Regions from separate parts of the Brevibacillus sp. LEMMJ03 genome, predicted to be linked through region 3. Evidence: riboswitches for the same ligand, from Rfam matches in the RefSeq annotation. Region 3 holds a riboswitch; each other region holds the start of a gene.
What was found. Region 3 has a riboswitch for cyclic di-AMP ahead of FOI68_RS07260 (APC family permease). Riboswitches for the same ligand answer to the same signal wherever they lie in the genome.
Positions count from the first base shown of each region.

Region 1: it holds a riboswitch for cyclic di-AMP, as region 3 does, so the genes downstream of both, FOI68_RS13380 (C40 family peptidase) here and FOI68_RS07260 (APC family permease) in region 3, are expected to answer to the same signal.
Region 2: it holds a riboswitch for cyclic di-AMP, as region 3 does, so the genes downstream of both, ehuB (ectoine/hydroxyectoine ABC transporter substrate-binding protein EhuB) here and FOI68_RS07260 (APC family permease) in region 3, are expected to answer to the same signal.

Region 1 covers NZ_VKJN01000009.1:145,660-151,546, forward strand. The annotation lists gene FOI68_RS13370 (sensor histidine kinase) at 1-1,260, opposite strand, end outside; gene FOI68_RS13375 (response regulator transcription factor) at 1,261-1,980, opposite strand; gene FOI68_RS13380 (C40 family peptidase) at 2,194-2,811, opposite strand; cyclic di-AMP (ydaO/yuaA leader) riboswitch at 2,817-2,958, opposite strand; gene FOI68_RS13385 (LiaF transmembrane domain-containing protein) at 3,261-3,674, shown strand; gene FOI68_RS13390 (PspA/IM30 family protein) at 3,759-4,454, shown strand; gene FOI68_RS13395 (class I SAM-dependent methyltransferase) at 4,542-5,120, shown strand; gene liaF (cell wall-active antibiotics response protein LiaF) at 5,135-5,887, shown strand, end outside.
Region 2 covers NZ_VKJN01000003.1:19,913-25,799, reverse strand. The annotation lists gene ehuA (ectoine/hydroxyectoine ABC transporter ATP-binding protein EhuA) at 1-118, opposite strand, end outside; gene ehuD (ectoine/hydroxyectoine ABC transporter permease subunit EhuD) at 134-784, opposite strand; gene ehuC (ectoine/hydroxyectoine ABC transporter permease subunit EhuC) at 788-1,435, opposite strand; gene ehuB (ectoine/hydroxyectoine ABC transporter substrate-binding protein EhuB) at 1,471-2,370, opposite strand; cyclic di-AMP (ydaO/yuaA leader) riboswitch at 2,575-2,710, opposite strand; gene FOI68_RS04815 (hypothetical protein) at 3,045-3,644, shown strand; gene FOI68_RS04810 (L,D-transpeptidase) at 3,795-4,151, shown strand; gene FOI68_RS04805 (ATP-binding cassette domain-containing protein) at 5,264-5,887, opposite strand, start outside.
Region 3 covers NZ_VKJN01000004.1:186,709-192,595, reverse strand. The annotation lists gene FOI68_RS07270 (aspartate aminotransferase family protein) at 1-29, opposite strand, end outside; gene FOI68_RS07265 (dicarboxylate/amino acid:cation symporter) at 133-1,395, shown strand; gene FOI68_RS07260 (APC family permease) at 1,534-3,357, opposite strand; cyclic di-AMP (ydaO/yuaA leader) riboswitch at 3,467-3,592, opposite strand; gene FOI68_RS07255 (SOS response-associated peptidase) at 3,828-4,502, opposite strand; gene FOI68_RS07250 (ArsR/SmtB family transcription factor) at 4,677-4,979, shown strand; gene FOI68_RS07245 (LLM class oxidoreductase) at 5,085-5,887, shown strand, end outside.

The DNA of each region.
Region 1 (5,887 bases), on a different contig from region 3:
GCCGGTGCCGCCGTTGTTCCGGTTGCGCGATTTGTCTGCGCGGTAAAACTTGGTGAACACCTTGGGCAGGTCCTCCGCCGCGATGCCCTCCCCCTTGTCGATCACGGAAAAGAGCACGTGTCCGTCCCGCTGATCGCAGGTAAGCAGGATGGACCCGTTTGGCTTGTTGTAGTAGATGGCGTTGTTCAGCAGGTTTTCCAGCACGCGGCGCAGCTTGGCCTCGTCCGCCTCGATGTGCAGCTCGTTGGAGACGCGCAGCTTCCATTGAAACGACAGCCCCGCCTCCTTGATGCGCACCAGGTAGTCCTCGATGACGCCCTTGACAAAGCTTTTCACGTGGATGCGGCTGATGTTCAGCTTGATTTCCGTGCTTTGCTGGGTGAAATCCTGCAGCTCGTCCAGCAGCTTTTCCAGATCGGCCGTCTTTTCCTCGATCTTGCGCATCTGCTTCTGGATCCGCTTGAGATCGGTGACGCGTCCCGATCCGATGTAGGAGGCGTAGCCTTTGATGGTCGTCAGCGGCGTGCGGAAGTCGTGGGCGATGGCCGAGATCAGTTCGGACTGCCGGTCCTCGGCAAGCCGGAGTTCGTCCACCATGTCGGAAAAGTAGCCGAACAACTGGCCAAACTCGTCGTGCGAGCGGTAGGTAAACGAGACGTACCGCTTGCCTTCCCGGATTTCCTGCGTCACGCGGGACAGTTCGCTGACCGGCCGCAGGATCCAGCGGACAAAAAAGGTGAGCAGGATGAGGCCGACCAGCGCGATGCTGCCGTAGATGAACCACAGCATCATCGAGACGCCTTTGGTGGCGAGAATGTCCGATTCATCCGTGTAGAAGTAGATGATCGTATGCCCCTGCCGCGGGGGTTCGTGCTGAAAGTGGTATTCCGCGACCACCTTCAGATCGCTTTTCTCCGGATCGGCCGGACTCGTTTTCAGCGGGTTTTTCAGGTTGTAGGCCTGTGACGTCTTGATGTAAATGGGGTTGCCGTCAGCGTCCGTGACCACCATTTTGTACATCAGGTCTTCCGGAAGCTGTGCCTCCAGCTCCCGCCGCTCGGTCGGATCCTTGAACACGCTGGAGTTCAACAACTGGTTGACCCGCACCTTCTCCGCCGTTTCCTTCTCGTACCGGTACTGGTTGTGCCGGTCCGTCTTCAACTGTTCCACGATGATGTCTTCGAAGACGAACTTGAACAGGAGCAGGTTGAGTACGATCAAGGCGATAAACGAGAGGAACAGCTTGTTCCGGATGCTCATCTACACTTTCTCCCCGATGAATACGTACCCCGTCCCCCATTGCGTTTTGATGAACTGGCGATCCGTCTCCAATTTTTCGCGCAGGTTCTTGATGTGCACGGTGACCGTGTTGAGCGAGCCGTAGCCGTATCCCCAGACGCGGTCGTAGATCTGCTCCCGCGTGAAGACGATGCCCGCGTTTTCGGCCAAAAAGGTAAGCAGTTGAAACTCCTTGGTGGACAGATCGATCTTTTGGTCGTTGACGTAAACGGAGTACGTTTCCTTGTGAATTTCCAGCCCCTTGAACTTCAGGACGGTAATGGAGGATGCCGAGGTCTCTTTCTCCGCCGCCTCCTCGCTGTGACGGCGAATGCGTTCGTAGCGGCGCAGGTGGGCGCGGATGCGGGCAAGCAGTTCTTCCGTGTCAAACGGCTTGGTGATGTAGTCGTCGGCGCCGATCTCAAAGCCGACCACCTTGTCGACCGCTTTGCCCTTGGCGCTGAGAAAGAGGATGGGCAGCTCCCACTCGCGGCGAATCTGCGAGCAGAGCTCGTAGCCGCTCATGCCGGGCATCATGATGTCGAGCAGAATCAGGTTGGGCTTGGTGCCCGACTTCAGCAGTTCCAGCGCCTGCTCGCTGCTCTGCGCCGTGGAAACGTCGTATCCTTCGCTTCCCAAAATATCTTCCAGCAGCTCGAGTATTTCCTCGTTGTCGTCCACAATCAAAACATGGTCTTTCACCGGTACTCTCCCCCAGTCACCACATGTGTTCTGGTCCTATTCCTTTTATCATATCACGGTTTGCCCGCACGCGGGGACATAATCCCGTCCTTCCCGGCCGGACAGTCCAGGCAGCGTCGAAAAACGGATGTTACTACCTCTTGACACCAGGTGCTAAACAAATCCAGAAAAAGCCAGAGACCTGTCGTCCCTGGCTTGTACGCTGTGCGTCGATTACTGCTGCTGCCGCGGTTGTGATTGCTGCTGCTGTTGAGTTTGCTGCTGTTGTGGAGTCTGGGGCTGTTGTTTCGATTGTTCTTGCTGCCGCTGCGGCTGCTGCTTCGCATCGGGCAGCGATGCTGCTTGTACCGGTTTCTTTTTCTGTGGAGCCTCGGCAATGGCCTCAAGCACAGGCAGGGCAATCCGTTTGGCGCCCACAAAGCGCTTGCCCCAGTAATACGGATCGTTCAGCCTCGTGTTGACGACTCCTTTGCCGCTCTCCGCGTGTACAAACATGCCGTTTCCGATGTAGATGCCCACGTGTGAAATGCTGCGCCCGTTGGTGTTGAAAAAGACCAGGTCACCCGGCTGGAGATCGCTGCGGGACACCGGTACTCCCAACTTGAATTGGGCGGACGACGAATGAGGCAGATCTACACCCAGCGCGTCAAACACATAGCGCGTAAAACCGGAGCAGTCAAATCCGTTTTTGGTCGTGCCGGACGACTTGTAAGGAGCGCCGTACAGGTCGTTGACGACACCCATCAAGGAAGATTCCTCCTGGGCGTGTGCAGCGCCGGCTCCCATTGCAAGCATCCCGGCGATGAAGAGAGTAACCACCGTTTTGCGCAAGAGAAACTGCTCCTTTCCTGAGCCTACGAGGTTAGCTGATGGGTTCGGTCGAAAGGATTGCCCTAGGCGGCCGGCAAGCGGCGGCCATTCACCCCGAAAAACGTGGGTCCCCCGTTTCCGCATAGCGGAATTCGGCTAATTTCGATGTTTTTTTACACGCACTCCAGCACAATTCAACACGTGTCCGATTTTTCCTGTCTTTTTGCTTGGTTGTTCACAATTTTGACACAAAATGTTGTCATAAATCGGAAACGATTCGTGTCGACCATGCCGGCGCACGATTCGCCAAAGCGCGGGTGCATGCTTGTCCGATTGCGGAAGGAAGGCGTCTCCGCCCCGGGACGGAGGGAAAAACCAACCGCCCGCCCGTTATGGCGAGCCCTGTCAGCCGTCTACAATAAAGCCATGAGGGTGACACCCAAACAAAGTCGATGGGAGGGTAGCAGTTGATGAGCGAGCGGTCTGGAAAAGTGCTTCTCGGACTGGTCCTGCTGCTCATAGGCGGGTTGGTCTTGCTGGATCAGATCGGCATTGACGGCGGCGATCTGCTCGGTGTGCTGATTCCCGGGCTGATCATGCTGTACGGCGCCCGCAAAGTGATGGGAAGTTCAGGTTCGCGTTTTAGCGGCGTACTGATCTTTCTGTTCGGGTTCCTGATGCTGATCGGCAAGCTGCATCTGCTGTTTCACGCCGTGCTGGCCATCGGGGTCATTTACCTGGGCTTCCGCTTGCTTCGCCAACGGGATGTGCCGGATCACCCGGTTCCGACCGTCTGGGAGCGGCAGTGGGCACAGCGCGTGCTGCGAGAAAATGACGCATTGGATCGATGGGAGCAAAGCGTAACCAAGCGGCAGCAGCCGTAATCCCCGCGCCGGCATGGCCGGGTCGCAGGACAAGGATGTTAAAACAACCATGATCATGTGATATGATGAGGAGGACAAGTGACAATGGGTATCTTGAAACGCTTGCGTGATTTGACGGTGGCTTCGGTGAACGACGTGCTGGATTCGATGGAAGATCCGGTGGTAATGCTGAACCAGTACATGCGTGACATGGAAGTGGAGATCGGCCAGGTGGAAGTGGCCGTCGCCCGTCAGGTGGCGCTGGAGAAGAAATTCCGCCAGCAGTGGGAAGAGGCGCTCGCCCTCGTGGAAAAACGGGATCGCCAGGTAAAACTGGCGCTAACCGAAGGCGAAGACGAACTGGCGCGCCGCGCGCTTGCCGACAAGAAGCAGTACGAAGCGCGTGCCCAGGAGTACGAGGCGCTCTACCAGTCCGCTTCGGAAGCGGCGCAAAAGATGCGCGAAAAGCTGGCTGAGCTGAAAGAAGAGTTTTACAAGATGCGGGCGAAAAAATACACCCTGATGGCCCGCGCCCAAGTAGCCAAGACGCAGAAGCAGGTGAATCAGGCCATCGTCGGGATGGGCAGCGAAACGGCGAGCCGCGGATTTGCCCGGATGGAAGAAAAAGTGATGCGCATGGAGGCGGAAGCGGATTTAAGCGGCCAGTGGCGCAATACCAGCGCAGGCTTGGACCACTCCCTGAGCAAATGGGAGAAGGACGACCTGGACGCCGAACTGGCGAAGATCAAAGCCTCCCTGCTTGAACAGAAGGAAACGCCGCAGCAAACGGAACAGGCGTAAGCGAGAGGAACGGCGGCGTTTGATGTAGAATAGAACCAAAGGCAGCCTGGGAAACAGGCTGCTTTTCCCCTAGAGGAGGTTCTTTTTTTGGCAGACTTCTTGGTGTTTTTGCGACGGTTTATCGCCGAACCCGGACGTGTCGGCAGCATCATCCCCAGCTCCCGGTTTCTCTGCGCGCGCATGCTGAGCCGCGTGGATTGGGCAAACGCTGGCGTCATCGTTGAACTGGGGCCGGGCACGGGTGTGTTTACCCAGGCCATTCTCCAGAAAAAGCGGCCGGACGCCCGTTATCTTCTGGTTGAGCGTGATCCCCAGTTTCGGGCCGTGCTGCGCGACCGGTTTCCCGAGGTGCCGATTCGGGAAGAGGCCATGAAGCTTGGCCAGTATATGGAGGAAATGAGGTTGGGCAAAGCCGACGTAATCATCTCGGGCCTTCCTTTTGCCATCTTTCCGGAAACGCTGCGCACCGGCATTCTGGACCAAATTCAATCCGTGCTGGCCCCCGGCGGGCTGTTCATCACGTTTCAATACTCGCTGCAACTGCAATCGGAGCTGCAGGCGCGGTTTCAACGGGTGGAGACGGGTTTCACGCCGTTGAACATTCCGCCTGCGTTTATCTATACATGCCGTAACGGTTGGAAGGAAAATGAGCGGCATGGGGCGTAAGAGAGGAGACTCCTGTGAAACTGTCCCGCTTGCACAAAATGACGGCTGGTGTTCTGATCATTTTGACGGGCATTGGCCTGTTGCTCGACACCTTGCATATCATTTCGTTCAGTTTGTTCAGCCTGTGGCCGATGGTGTTGGTGTACGTCGGCGTGCGCATGTGGGAGAAGCAAAAACGCATCAGAGGCGGCCTTTTGGCCGGGTTTGGCGTCCTCATCGCGCTGGACATGTGGTTTGGCGTGGGATTCCATGACCTGTTCCATTTCGTCGTCCCTCTGGCGTTGATCTATTTTGGCTTCCGCCTGATCCGGGGGCGCTCGCGGTCGCGCGACGGACGAGCGGACACGGTCGGTGACTCGGGCGGTTTCTCCCCGGAGTGGGACACGCCGGACGATGCGCCGTTTTACCAAAAGGCGGCTCGCTGGGCCAAGCAAAAAGGATACGGGCCTGTCTTCGAGGACCGGGTGGAGACGCCGTTTCACCCCGGCTGCATTCTGCGGCCCAAGGATACCCGCAGTTCGCTGATCGGCGATTTTCATCTCACGTCCGGAAGGTTTGAACTGGATCAACTGCACATTTGGCACGGCATCGGGGATGTGGTGATCGACCTGTCGCGGGCGATGGTGATGCAGGAGGAAGCGTTCCTGACTGTCGACGGCTGGGTGGGGGACGTCACCATATACGTGCCGGTCGACATGCCGGTTGCCGTTACCGCCGAGGTGAGCATTGGCGACCTGGAAGTGTTTGGACACCGGCAAGGCGGCATC
Region 2 (5,887 bases), on a different contig from region 3:
CCTTTTCTGCGGGCGCGATGTCCAGGTCAATCTCGTGCAGAATCGTCAGGTCGCCAAACGTCTTGCTTACGCTGCGGTACCGGACGATGGGATCGGCGGTCTGCCGGGTGTTGTTCATGCCACTCCCCTCCTTTTACCGCTGTGTCAGTTTGCTCTCCAGCCTGCGAATCAGCAGGGAGGAGGCGTAGCTGAGCAGGAAAAACAGCATCCCTGCCAGCGTAAAGGCCTCCAGGTAGCGAAACGAGGCCGAACCGATCATCTTGGCGGTCATCAGCATTTCCACCAGAGTGATGGCCGACAGCACCGGCGTTTCCTTGAACATGACGATCAGGTAGTTGCCCAGCACCGGTATGATCGGGCGGATCGCCTGGGGAAGGATGATGCGCGTCCACGTCTGTCGTCTGGAAAAGTTCAGCGCCGTCGCCGCCTCCCACTGTCCCCGGGGAACGGACTCAATTCCCGAACGGTACACTTCAGCCAGGTAGGCGCTGTAGTGAATGCCCAATCCCAGGACGCCTGCCGCAAACGGCGGCAGGGAAATGCCTGCCGAGGGGAGACCGTAGAAGAGCACGTACAGTTGGACCAGGAGCGGCGTGCTGCGAACGAACTCGATGACGCCCGCCGCGGCGAGAGACACGCCCCTCGGCTTCGCCCGCCGCGCGAACGCCAGCAGCAGTCCGCCGACAAGCGCGAGGGCAAAGCCGGCCAGGGTAGCGGCAATGGTCGTCTGTACGGCTCTCAACAGCTCAGGCGCAATCTGCCACGCAAACGGCCAGCTCCACACGGCTTACACCCTCCCCGCCGTCAGACGCCGCTCCAGCCCGCGCATGCCCAGCGTCAGCGGGTACGCCAGGGCAAAGTAGACGACCAGAACGAGCGCGAATATTTCGAAGGTTCGGGACGCGTCAAACGTGCGCAGCACCATCCCCTGAAAGGTGAGATCGGCCAGTGTGATCAGCGAGATCAGGGAGGTTCCCTTCAACAGCTCGATCAGCAGATTGCCGAAGGACGGAATCATCATGACAAACGCCTGCGGCAGGATCACCCGCCGCATCCGCTGCCACGGCGTCATGTTCAGGGCGATGGCCGCTTCCGTCTGCCCTCTGGGGACGGCCAGGACGGCGCTTCTCACCACTTCCGAGCCGTAGGCGCCGTGGTTGAGTCCCAAGGCGATCACCCCCGCCGCCAGCGGAGGCAGCTCCACTCCCAACAGCGGCAGCGCGTAATACAGCCAGAACAACTGAACCAAGAGCGAGGTGCCGCGAAACACCTCCACGTAGACGGCGGTCAGCGCACGAACGCTTTTCCGCCTGGAGAGGCGCCCGAATCCGGCCAGAAACGATGCCGCGAAAGCGACGAGCGCGGACAGGACGGTCACTTCCACGGTCAGGGCGGCTCCTTTTGCAAGCGAGGGAAGCAGGTCAAACAGGGACACGTTCCATCACATCCTTTCGTTTGAACGAAATCGGCTCAGGGCCGCGACAGCTCCGCCGCCGTTTCCTCCCCTGGCAGCTCCTGCTCCGTGAAGCCAAACGGCTCCAGGATGTGCAGCAGCTCGCCCGACTCCATCAGCTTTTGCAGCTCGCGGTTGTACGCGTCGACGAAATCCTGGTCCTCTTTGCGGAAGGCGGCCGCGCCGTACCCGCGGACGCTTTTGCCGTCGATGACCGGATGCACGAAATCCATGACCCTCTCCAGTTCGGGGTCCTTGGCGCTGTCCAGCACGGCCTGCAGAGAGGGACCCGTCATCGTGATCGCGTCCGCCCGCCCCGCCTGCAGTGCCGCAACGGCGGACGGCTGATCGGGCACCACCACCATCTGCGAAGGCTTCACGCCCGACTTCTGCAGGTACTCCATCTCAATCGCTCCGCTCATCACGGCCACCCTCGCTTGCGGTTGGGCCGCGATGTCCGGGTAGCTGCGCAAGTTGAGCGGGTTCCCCTTCTTGACCGCCAGCGCCTCCCCGATGCCGTACTCCGGGTTGGCGAAGGCCACTTCCTGCGCCCGCTGCGGCGTGATGTACATGCCCGCGGTGATGACGTCAAAACGCTTTGCCTTCAGACCGGGAATCAGCGACCCGAACTCGGTAAGCACCCCGTTGATCTCAGGGATGCCCAGCCGCTTCAGGATCACCCGCGCCACTTCCACCGCTTCCCCGGTCAGTTTGCCGTCAGGCGTGGCGTAGGCGTACGGCTTCTCGTTGGCGAACCCGACCGTGACAAAACCTTGACGCTTCGCCTTTTCCAGCGTGGTTTCCGCCGCTTCCCCCGCGCGGGGCGAGGCGGCCTGCTGCTGGGCGCATCCCGCCGCCAGCAGTGCGGCAGACAACAGCGCCGTCCAAGCGGCTGCCCACGTTCTTCTCCTGTTCATTCGCACCTCTCCTTTCTTCGTCAACGGATAGAAAAAAATCGGCGCACTGCTTCCGCAACTGGAGGGCCGTTCCAGACGGAAAGCGAATGCGCCGACTGTTTTCCTGCAAACAAAACGGAAAACCTGACGTGGGTACAGGGGGACTGCCCGAACGGGTGCCGGACAGCCCTCTGCACGCAACACAAGCGGATGTCGTGTACGAGTAAGATCGATCTGCTTTAGCCGACGAGGTTAGCTGACGGGTAGGATGGCAGAAGCATCCCTTCTGTTTGGAACAGAATTAACCCCAGAAGATGGTTCCCCCGTTTCCGTCATCAACGGAACTAGGCCCGTATGTGGTTGGATGATGATACGGCACGCTCCTTTTGCCATTTTGGCGTTCTCGAACATGGGGTTCATGTTACCATACTCCCGCCCCTGCCTCATCCCCGGTAATCCCGGATATTCACGCATCAGGCCCGCTCAGCCGCAGTTACCTGGAATTACCAGTCTCATCCAAAAAGATCCTTCCATATCCTACTGTGTTCATTCCTGGTAAAAACGTTGACTCCTGTCCTCCCTGCTGCGCCGGGTGGGGCTTGGCTGGTCGCACCGACCGGGAACCCGCGTTGAAACCGCCGTCACGCGGCGGCGTATAAACTAGTGGAAATCAAACCAAAAGGTGGGAATAGACAGTGGCCTGGACGAAACGATCTCTTCAAATTGGCCTGCCGCTCTCCCTGTTGGGCATCTTGCTGCTCCCCGTGTTCATGGCGGTGTTGAAATGGCTGTTCGTCTACCCGGAACAGACGTGGCTGATGTCCCACATGTCGCTGCTGCTCGCCTGTCTGGCGGGCCTCTTCATTCTGCCCGCCTTTGTCGTAAAAAAGGGCGTCAAACTGATCCTGGGCGGGGTGACGATCCTCTTTCTCTGGCTGACCATGAACACCTATGCGTATGTGGATCGCGAGGGTGTCCATCTGAACCCGTTCTTCGGCAGGGAAACGCTCTACGCCTGGAACCAGGTCCAAAAGACCGAAATCGGGGTCGGCCTCACGGGAAAAAAAGCGGATACGGCAGAAGTGTATATGCGGTTTACGTTCAAGGATGGCACACAAAAGCAGATCGGCTGCTGGTTCGTCTCCGATGCGGTGTTTGCCAAGGAAATGATGGAACAGCACGGTCTGCCGGTCACTCTGCTGCCGATCAGCGAGCAGGCGTACGAGCGCATCGGACAGTGGCCTGTTGCCGATCAGCTTGAGCTGCAGCAACTCTACACGGGAACCTCTACCTGACACGACAAAACGCATCAGGCGGACAGCGCGCCAGCCGTCCTGCCGGATGCGTTTTCTCGCAAAACCTCGTTTCCCCTCCCAAAGGACGGGAACGGTGCGGCTGCATAGGATGAAAACAACGCAGTACCACCGGCCGAGGAGGTGAAGATCATCCCGTACCACATCCGCATTTCCATCTCCAGGCTGCGGCTGGATCTGTACGACGGTCAGCGCCTGGTCCGCTCGTTTCCCGTCGGGTTGGGCAAAATTGCCACATCCACGCCGCGCGGCGACTTTACCATCATCAACAAAGTCCCGTACCCGAACTCCTACCCGGGCGGCCCGCTCAGCGTGTTCGGCACCTACTGGCTGGGGCTGAGCAGGCCTCATTACGGCATACACGGCACCAACAATCCGGCCTCGATCGGCAAGTACGTCTCTCACGGCTGCATCCGCATGCACAACCGGGACGTGGAGTACCTGGCCAAACGGGTGCCCATCGGAACGCCGGTGAAGATTCGCCCGTAGCAGCACGCAGGACAGACAAAAGGCACAGCGTTCCCGCTGCTGGGACGCTGTGCCAGTCTGTTTTCCACCGGCTGTATCTGAATTCAAATGCTTTTGAGTCCGAAAAACAGCAATAGGTAAAAGCAGCGCATCATCGTTGGATGCGCTGCTTTTGCATTGACATGTCCGGTGCTCCTTCGCATGCAGCCGGGGTTGCAGCTAATGATCTCTCCTACGTTGTTGAGATCGGAACGTCGAATAGACAGCGGACGATCCCTCGACCGAACACAATGTAAATTGCTCGTGCGGCCATTCACATCTCCTGGTTCAACCTTTGTTGTTCCCGAAAAGCAGATGAACCAAAAGGATCGCTGACAGTAACGCCAATAGACCCGAAATCGGCTCATTCTCAACATATGACATGGTGTGTGCGAGAACGTAGATAATGATTGTGAACATCACCACTAAAAACAGATGGAGTATCTTCTTGGCCAATACAGCCCCTCCTTTCCCAAAACCGACTAGAAGGGAGAATACCTTCCTTCGCTCTCCAGTACAGTCATAAAGGCATTCGGAACATGACAAATGGTAGCTGCTTCGATTCCATCGAGCGTTTTTTTGAGAGCTGTACCCAGGGAGCAGTGGGACAAACGATCATTCTCCTTTGTCAACCGTTCTGCGATGGCTCCAAGAAAATCTTGGTGGGACCCCCGCAACATGGCATTGTCTACAAATTTCTCTATTAGGGTTTTGTTCTCCTTGTAAAAGGAGATTAAGAAGGGGCAAAGACCTCTTCGTCTCATGCGGATTTTCCGTTTACGGTTCCCCGCTGACGAATTTTCCATTTTTTACATCCCTGAACATCGGCAGAAAAAAGTAGATCACCCTTGAGCCTGGCAGCTTGGTGATCTACTCTCTTCTGCAGTAGAGCCGCCCCCTTGTGGGGAACGTCTATTGTGCAGGGCCGGAGCGTGGCAACGCTCTTGGCCCTTTAGCCGTTTACGCAAATACATGTACCTTACATACACTTTTCCGGTATCAAAAATGAACCCAGATTGAAAGGAGAAAACCAGCCTGCCTGGCGAAAGCCGGCTTTTCGCATCCGGTTCCGGCCATGCGTACAGGATCCATGATCAGATCGAGTAGGAATGCGCTTGTTTTTTGGCGACAAACGGCTCCTCTTCCCGCGTTCCCAGGATTCTGTCCAGAATCACCCGCTCATAGTGGGCAAAACCGTTGTCCTTCACCCGGGGCCGGGCCAGGTTGATCTTGATGTCCATCGCCACTTTTCCCTCTTCCAGGAGAACCACGCGGTCGGCCAGGGCGACCGCTTCGCTCACGTCGTGCGTCACCAAAATGGCGGAGAATCCCTGTTCCAGCCACAGCTTTTCGATCAGCCGCTGCATCTCGATCCGGGTCAGCGCATCCAGCGCCCCCAACGGCTCATCCAGCAGGAGCAGCCGGGGCTCTCCCGCCAAGGCGCGGGCCAGCGCGACACGCTGCCGCTGTCCGCCCGACAGGACGCGGGGCCACTCACCGGCGCGTTCGGACAGACCGACGAGCCGCAGCGCTTCCTCCGCCGTCCGCCTCGCTCCCGCTCTGATCCCGACCGCCACGTTGTCGATGACCTTCTTCCAGGGGAGCAGCCTCGCGTCCTGAAACATGATGCGAACCTCTGCGTGAATGCCGTGGAGGGGCTGGCGATCCACGTAAATCTGCCCTTCCGTCGGCTGGTCCAGACCGGCAATCATCCGCAG
Region 3 (5,887 bases):
TAGTGCTGCTGTAAGGAAGAAAGGTTCATGGTGAATCCCTCCACGTCTATGATGAAATAATTATTGCACCACCAAAAGATATAAGCAATAATAATTTCATGTGATAGTAAAATTAAGAAAAGGGGGAATTGTATGAAAACAAGATCGGCTTTTTACATTCTCGGGGCCACCGTGCTGGGAGCGCTGTTCGGGCATGTCTTCCCGGAAGCGGGGACAGCCATAAAACCGCTGGGCGATGCGTTCATTCGCCTGATCAAGATGGTCGTGATCCCCGTGATCGTGACGACCCTGCTGGTTGGGATCACGGGCATTGGCGATATCAAGCGCATGGGGCGCGTGGGCCTGAAAACGATCATTTGGTTTGAAGTGATTACGACGCTCATCCTGTTCATCGGATTGGCCGTCGGCAACCTCGTACAGCCCGGAAAGGGAATCGACCTGAGCCAGCTACCCAAAGCCGATATTACCGCGATTGCCTCGAATACCTCGAAAGTACTGGACGCGAAAACCCTTCTCCTGAACATCATTCCGACCAACATTGTCGATGTGCTTGCGAAAAGCGACCTTCTGGCCGTCATCTTTTTCTGCATCATGTTCGGCATCGCGCTGGTCGGTCTCGGAAACGAAGCGAAGCCCTTCCTGTCCATCATGGAAATCGCATCGAAAGCGTCGTTTCGTCTCGTCAATCTGGTGATGAAGGTTGCCCCGATCGGCGTGTTTGCGCTCATGTCGGCTACCATTGGCACGTATGGAATCGCGCTGCTGTTCCCGCTCCTTAAACTCATCGGGACTGCCTACCTGGGGCTGGCTGTCCTCGTGTTCGGCCTCTTTCCGCTGGTCGCTGTGTTCCTTTCCATCCGCATCACTGACGTGTACAGGATGATTTGGGACCTGATGGTGATTGGCGCTTCCACCGGGAGTACCGAGACGGTCGTGCCTCAACTGATGCAGCGTCTGGAAAAATTCGGCGTCCCCACATACATCACTTCGTTTGTCATTCCGGCGGGCATGCCGTTAAATTCGGACGGCACCACGCTTTACCTGACCATTGCCGGCTTGTTTATCGCCCAAGCGTTTGGCATTGACATGAACCTGCAGCAGCAGCTCATGATGGTGCTGTTTTTCGTTGTCACCAGCAAAGGGGTGGCCGCGGTTCCGTCGTCTTCCATGGTGATTCTGCTGGCCACCGCTACCGCCGTCGGTTTGCCTGCTGAAGGCGTAGCCCTCATTCTCGGGATTGACCGGGTCATCGACATGGCACGTACCGCGGTGAATGTGATGGGGCATGTCTTTTCATGCGTAGCCGTGGCGAGATGGGAAGGCGTCTTTCAAAAGGGGCCTGTCGTCCTTGACGGGATGGCGGCTTCTTCCGAACGCGGAAGTCTTTCCTCGTGATTCATCAGGAGAGCGCGTGCACCGGTCATTCGTCCGGAACCCCTGCAAAACGGATCGAACTGGAAAGGCATGTACGGTATGGACATGAAAAAGGAAAAACCAGGTCACTGCTCTCAAGTGACCTGGTTTTGGGTAGGGTTACTCATGCAGGTGAAACGGTATCGTTGACACGACCACGTCTTTCCGATAGATCAGCGCGGCTTTCAGCAGGAATGCCGTTTGGTTGTGCAATAACGCATGCCACCATTTGCGGACGATGAACTGCGGGACGAGCACGGTAATAAACGCATCCCCTTCTTTTTCCTTCTCCAGGGTATCGATGTACTTCAAGAGCGGCGCAATCACGGTTCGGTAAGGCGAACGCAAAATAATCAACGGAACGTTCGGATTCCATTTTTCCCATTTTTCCCGCATTTGTCCCGCATGTTCATCATCAAAATCGACGGTGACCGCTACGATGTCATCCGAGATCCCCTTGGCGTACGAAATCGATTGCGCCACCACTTTGCTGATTCCGGAGATCGGGATAATGACTTTGGTCTTCACTTGCTGCGGATGGGCATGCAGATCCAGACGCAGTTCCTTTGCAATCTTGCTGTAATGGTTCCGGATCACGTAAAACATCCACACCACCACGGGAATGGCAACCGTGACCATCCATGCCCCTTCGGTGAATTTGGAAACGATCGTAATGACCGTAACCAGCCCCGTGATCAAGGTGCCGAATCCAATCACGGCAATGCGGGCAATGCCTTTCTTTTTCTCACGCAGGAGCGCTTTCATCATGCCCCATTGGGCGATCGTAAAGGACAGAAACACGCCAACGGCATACAGCGGAATCAACGCGTGCGTATCGCCATGAAAGACGAGTATCAGCAGAATGGACAGCACGCTGAGCAGCGCAATCCCGTTGGAAAACACAAGACGGTCTCCCCGCATTGTCAGCTTCCGGGGCAGGAAACGGTCTTGGGCAATGATCGAGGTCAACTGGGGGAATCCCGTGAAACTGGTATTGGCCGCCAGGAACAGAATGAGCGTTGTGGCCACCTGAATGACGTAGTACAGCGGCCCGCGGCCAAATACATGTTCCGCGATTTGCGACACTACCGTCTCATGTTCTTTGGGGGCGATTCCGAACGCATACGCCAACAGCGTAATCCCAAAAAACATCATCCCCAGCAAAAGCGACATCCATGTCATGGTGATCGCCGCATTGCGCGGCGCCGGCGACCGGAAAGCCGGCACGCCGTTGCTGATCGCTTCCACTCCGGTTAACGCCGAACAGCCTGACGCAAAAGCACGGAACAGCAGCAGCATCCCCGCCCACGTCCACATGTCAGCGGCGGGGGCTGCCCCCTGCGCGTGATAACCGTGCCAGCCCTCTTTCCAGATTTGGATCCCTCCCACCGCGATCATCAGCAGGATCGACAAGATAAAGAGGTACGTCGGGAAAGCGAACACGGTGGCCGATTCCCGAATGCCCCGCAGGTTCAGGATCATGAGGAGCATCACGAGAAAGACAGCCAGCTCCACTCTCCAGGGAAGCAAAGAAGGAAAGGCGGACAGCAGCGCTGCGACCCCGGAACTGATGCTGACGGCAACCGTGAGCACATAGTCGATCATCAACGCCGCTCCGGCCACCAGACTGGCAGGCGTGTTCACGTGCTCCCTGGCGACAATGTACGCCCCTCCCCCAGAGGGAAACGCATGGACAATCTGACGGTAGGAGAGCGTCACGACCGTCAGCAATACCAGAATCGCGATGGCGATCGGGAGGGAATAAGCAAACGCGCCGAATCCAATCAGGGCAAGCACGAGCAAAATCTCTTCCGTAGCGTACGCGACCGATGAGAGCGCATCTGACGAAAAGATCGCCAGCGCTTTCCATTTCGGCAATTTTTCGTGAGCGATTTGCCTTGTTCGCAATGGTGACCCAATGAAGAAACGCTTTAACTGACCAATTGTCATTCGTGACTGACCTTCCTTCGGGTTGGATTTGCCTGGAAAACGAGAAAAAAGGCCACAAAGGTAGTATTACCCTTGCAGCCGCAGCCTCGACATCACAAGTGCATCCCCCTTTCCACAACGCTTACGAGGTTAGCTGACGGATTCGGGCAGTGGAATTAGCCCTACGCATGTTCTGCGATTCACCCCAAAAAGTGGTTCCCCCGCTCTTTCGATTCAGCGTGTCACGATATGAAATTCTCCCTCCAAACATAATCCCGTCTCCCCCAACGTGCAACGGGTACGCCGCTCAATGAAAGCGCATACAAACCTGTCTATGTTTTTCTTTCGAATGAAATCGAATGCACACGCAATAACTCGTGATGGCGGATGGGATGAGCACACGAGGTTCTTTCCCAGGAAAACGCAGCAGGATAAAATAGAAATGGCAAACGCACCGCAGCCAGGCGCTGACGGAGTTTTCCCCGCTATGACCAGGGGGCCTCTTCCAAACACTCCGGCCGGTCGTTTTTCGGATTCCCGACCATCGCCGATACGGGATATGCCTTCATCGCCTGGGGATCGTACGGTACGAGCAGCGACTGCAGCCATTCCGCATCGAACCTGTCCCGGTCGAGCCACGCGCTCTCATGTTCCGGACGCAGTATCACCGGCATCCGGTCGTGGATGTCTGCGACGAGCTCGTTGGGCCGGGTGGTAATGATCGTGCAGGTGTGAAGCTTGTGGCCGTCAGGCGCCGTCCAGGTGTCAAACAGGCCGGCGAAGGCAAAGGGTTCTCCGTCCCGCATGGTGATGCGCATCGGCTGTTTCCCCCGGGCCATCTGCTTCCACTCGTAGAAGCCGTCGGCCGGGATCATGCAGCGCTTGCGTTCGAACAGCCGCCGAAAAGCCGGCTTCTCCCGCAGCGTTTCGGCGCGGGCGTTGATCATCTTGGAGCCGATCTTCTCGTCCCACGCCCACGACGGAACCAGGCCCCAGCGCAGTTGGCCGATTCTGCGGCGACCGCCGTCGGCAAGTATGGCCGGGATGGGCTGGCCGGGAGCAATGTTGTACCGCGGCTTCCATTCAAACGGGATGTCCTGCAGGTGAAATCGGCTCATCAGTTTTTCCGGGGCGGTGACCAGCGTGAAACGGCCGCACATGGGCAATCTCCCTCCTGCCACCAGCTTTCCCGGGCTCAAGGAAAAACATCCCCGTCCAAGCGAGGGAGGGTGTGGTGTTGTCTTCCCCTGACATTGGCGGAATCATGCAGCCAGCCCGCTTTCGAAATGTGGGATACTGTAAGAGATACACGAAAGAAGAATCTGGAGGATATCATGGAACTTTTGGACGTATTGAAAGCCTTGTCCAATGAAACGAGGCTGCAGATCATACAGTGGTTAAAACAACCGGACGTTCACTTTCCCAAACCGCTTCACGGAGACATCCACGAAGACGGGGTTTGCGTGAGCGACATTCAAAAAAAGGTGGGATTGTCCCAATCCACCGTGTCCCTGTATCTGTCCATGCTGCAAAAAGCGGGATTGATAAAAGCAAAACGGATTGGGCAATTTACGTATTACAAGCGGGATGAGGAAAACATCAAAAAAGTGATGGAACGGTTATCAAGGGATCTGTAAGGGGACGGATTTTTACACATTTACACTTTTGGGCTTGTAGGTTCCCTGCCCTTTCTTTTATTATTATATCGACAATTATAGATATATAGATATGGAGGGATCATCATGAACCGGTTTGACAACCACAAGGGTTACACGCGCATGTATCAGGAAAACAAACTGACGCTGGGGCTGTTCTTCCCGCTGGAATCATACCAAGGCAGCGTTCCGGAGATGGACATGGACAAGCAGCTGAAACTGGCCAAACGAGCGGAAGAGCTGAATTTTGCCGCATTGTGGGTCCGGGATGTTCCGCTGCATGACCCCCATTTCGGCGATGCGGGCCAAATGTATGATCCCTGGGTCTATCTGGGATATATTGCCGCCCATACCAAGGAGATCGCGCTGGGTACGGCAAGTATTATTCTCACCCTGCGTCACCCGCTGCATGTCGCGAAAGCAGCGGCATCCGTCGACAAACTGTCCGGCGAGCGCCTGATTCTCGGGGTGGCGACCGGGGACCGTCCGATCGAATTCCCGGCCTTCTCCGTCGATCCGGAAAACCGGAGTCCGTTCTTTCAGGAATCCCTGCTGGTCATGAAAAAAGTGTGGGCGGAGAGTTTCCCTGCGATCAAATCGCCGCGGGTGGACATGTGGAACGGGGACCTCTTGCCCAAGCCGCGACTCGGGGACATTCCGGTGCTGGTTACCGGCCACAGCTCCCAGTCCGTCGAATGGATCGCCCAAAACAGTGACGGCTGGCTGTACTATCCCCGAAACCTGAAATTCCAGTCGGAACTGATCAACAATTGGCGTTCGCTGACGGACGGGTTCAAGCCATTCAGCCAGTCCCTCTATGTCGATTTGACCGAGGACCCGAATCATCCGCCGATTCCCATTCACTTGGGCTTCCGCATCGGGCGCAATCC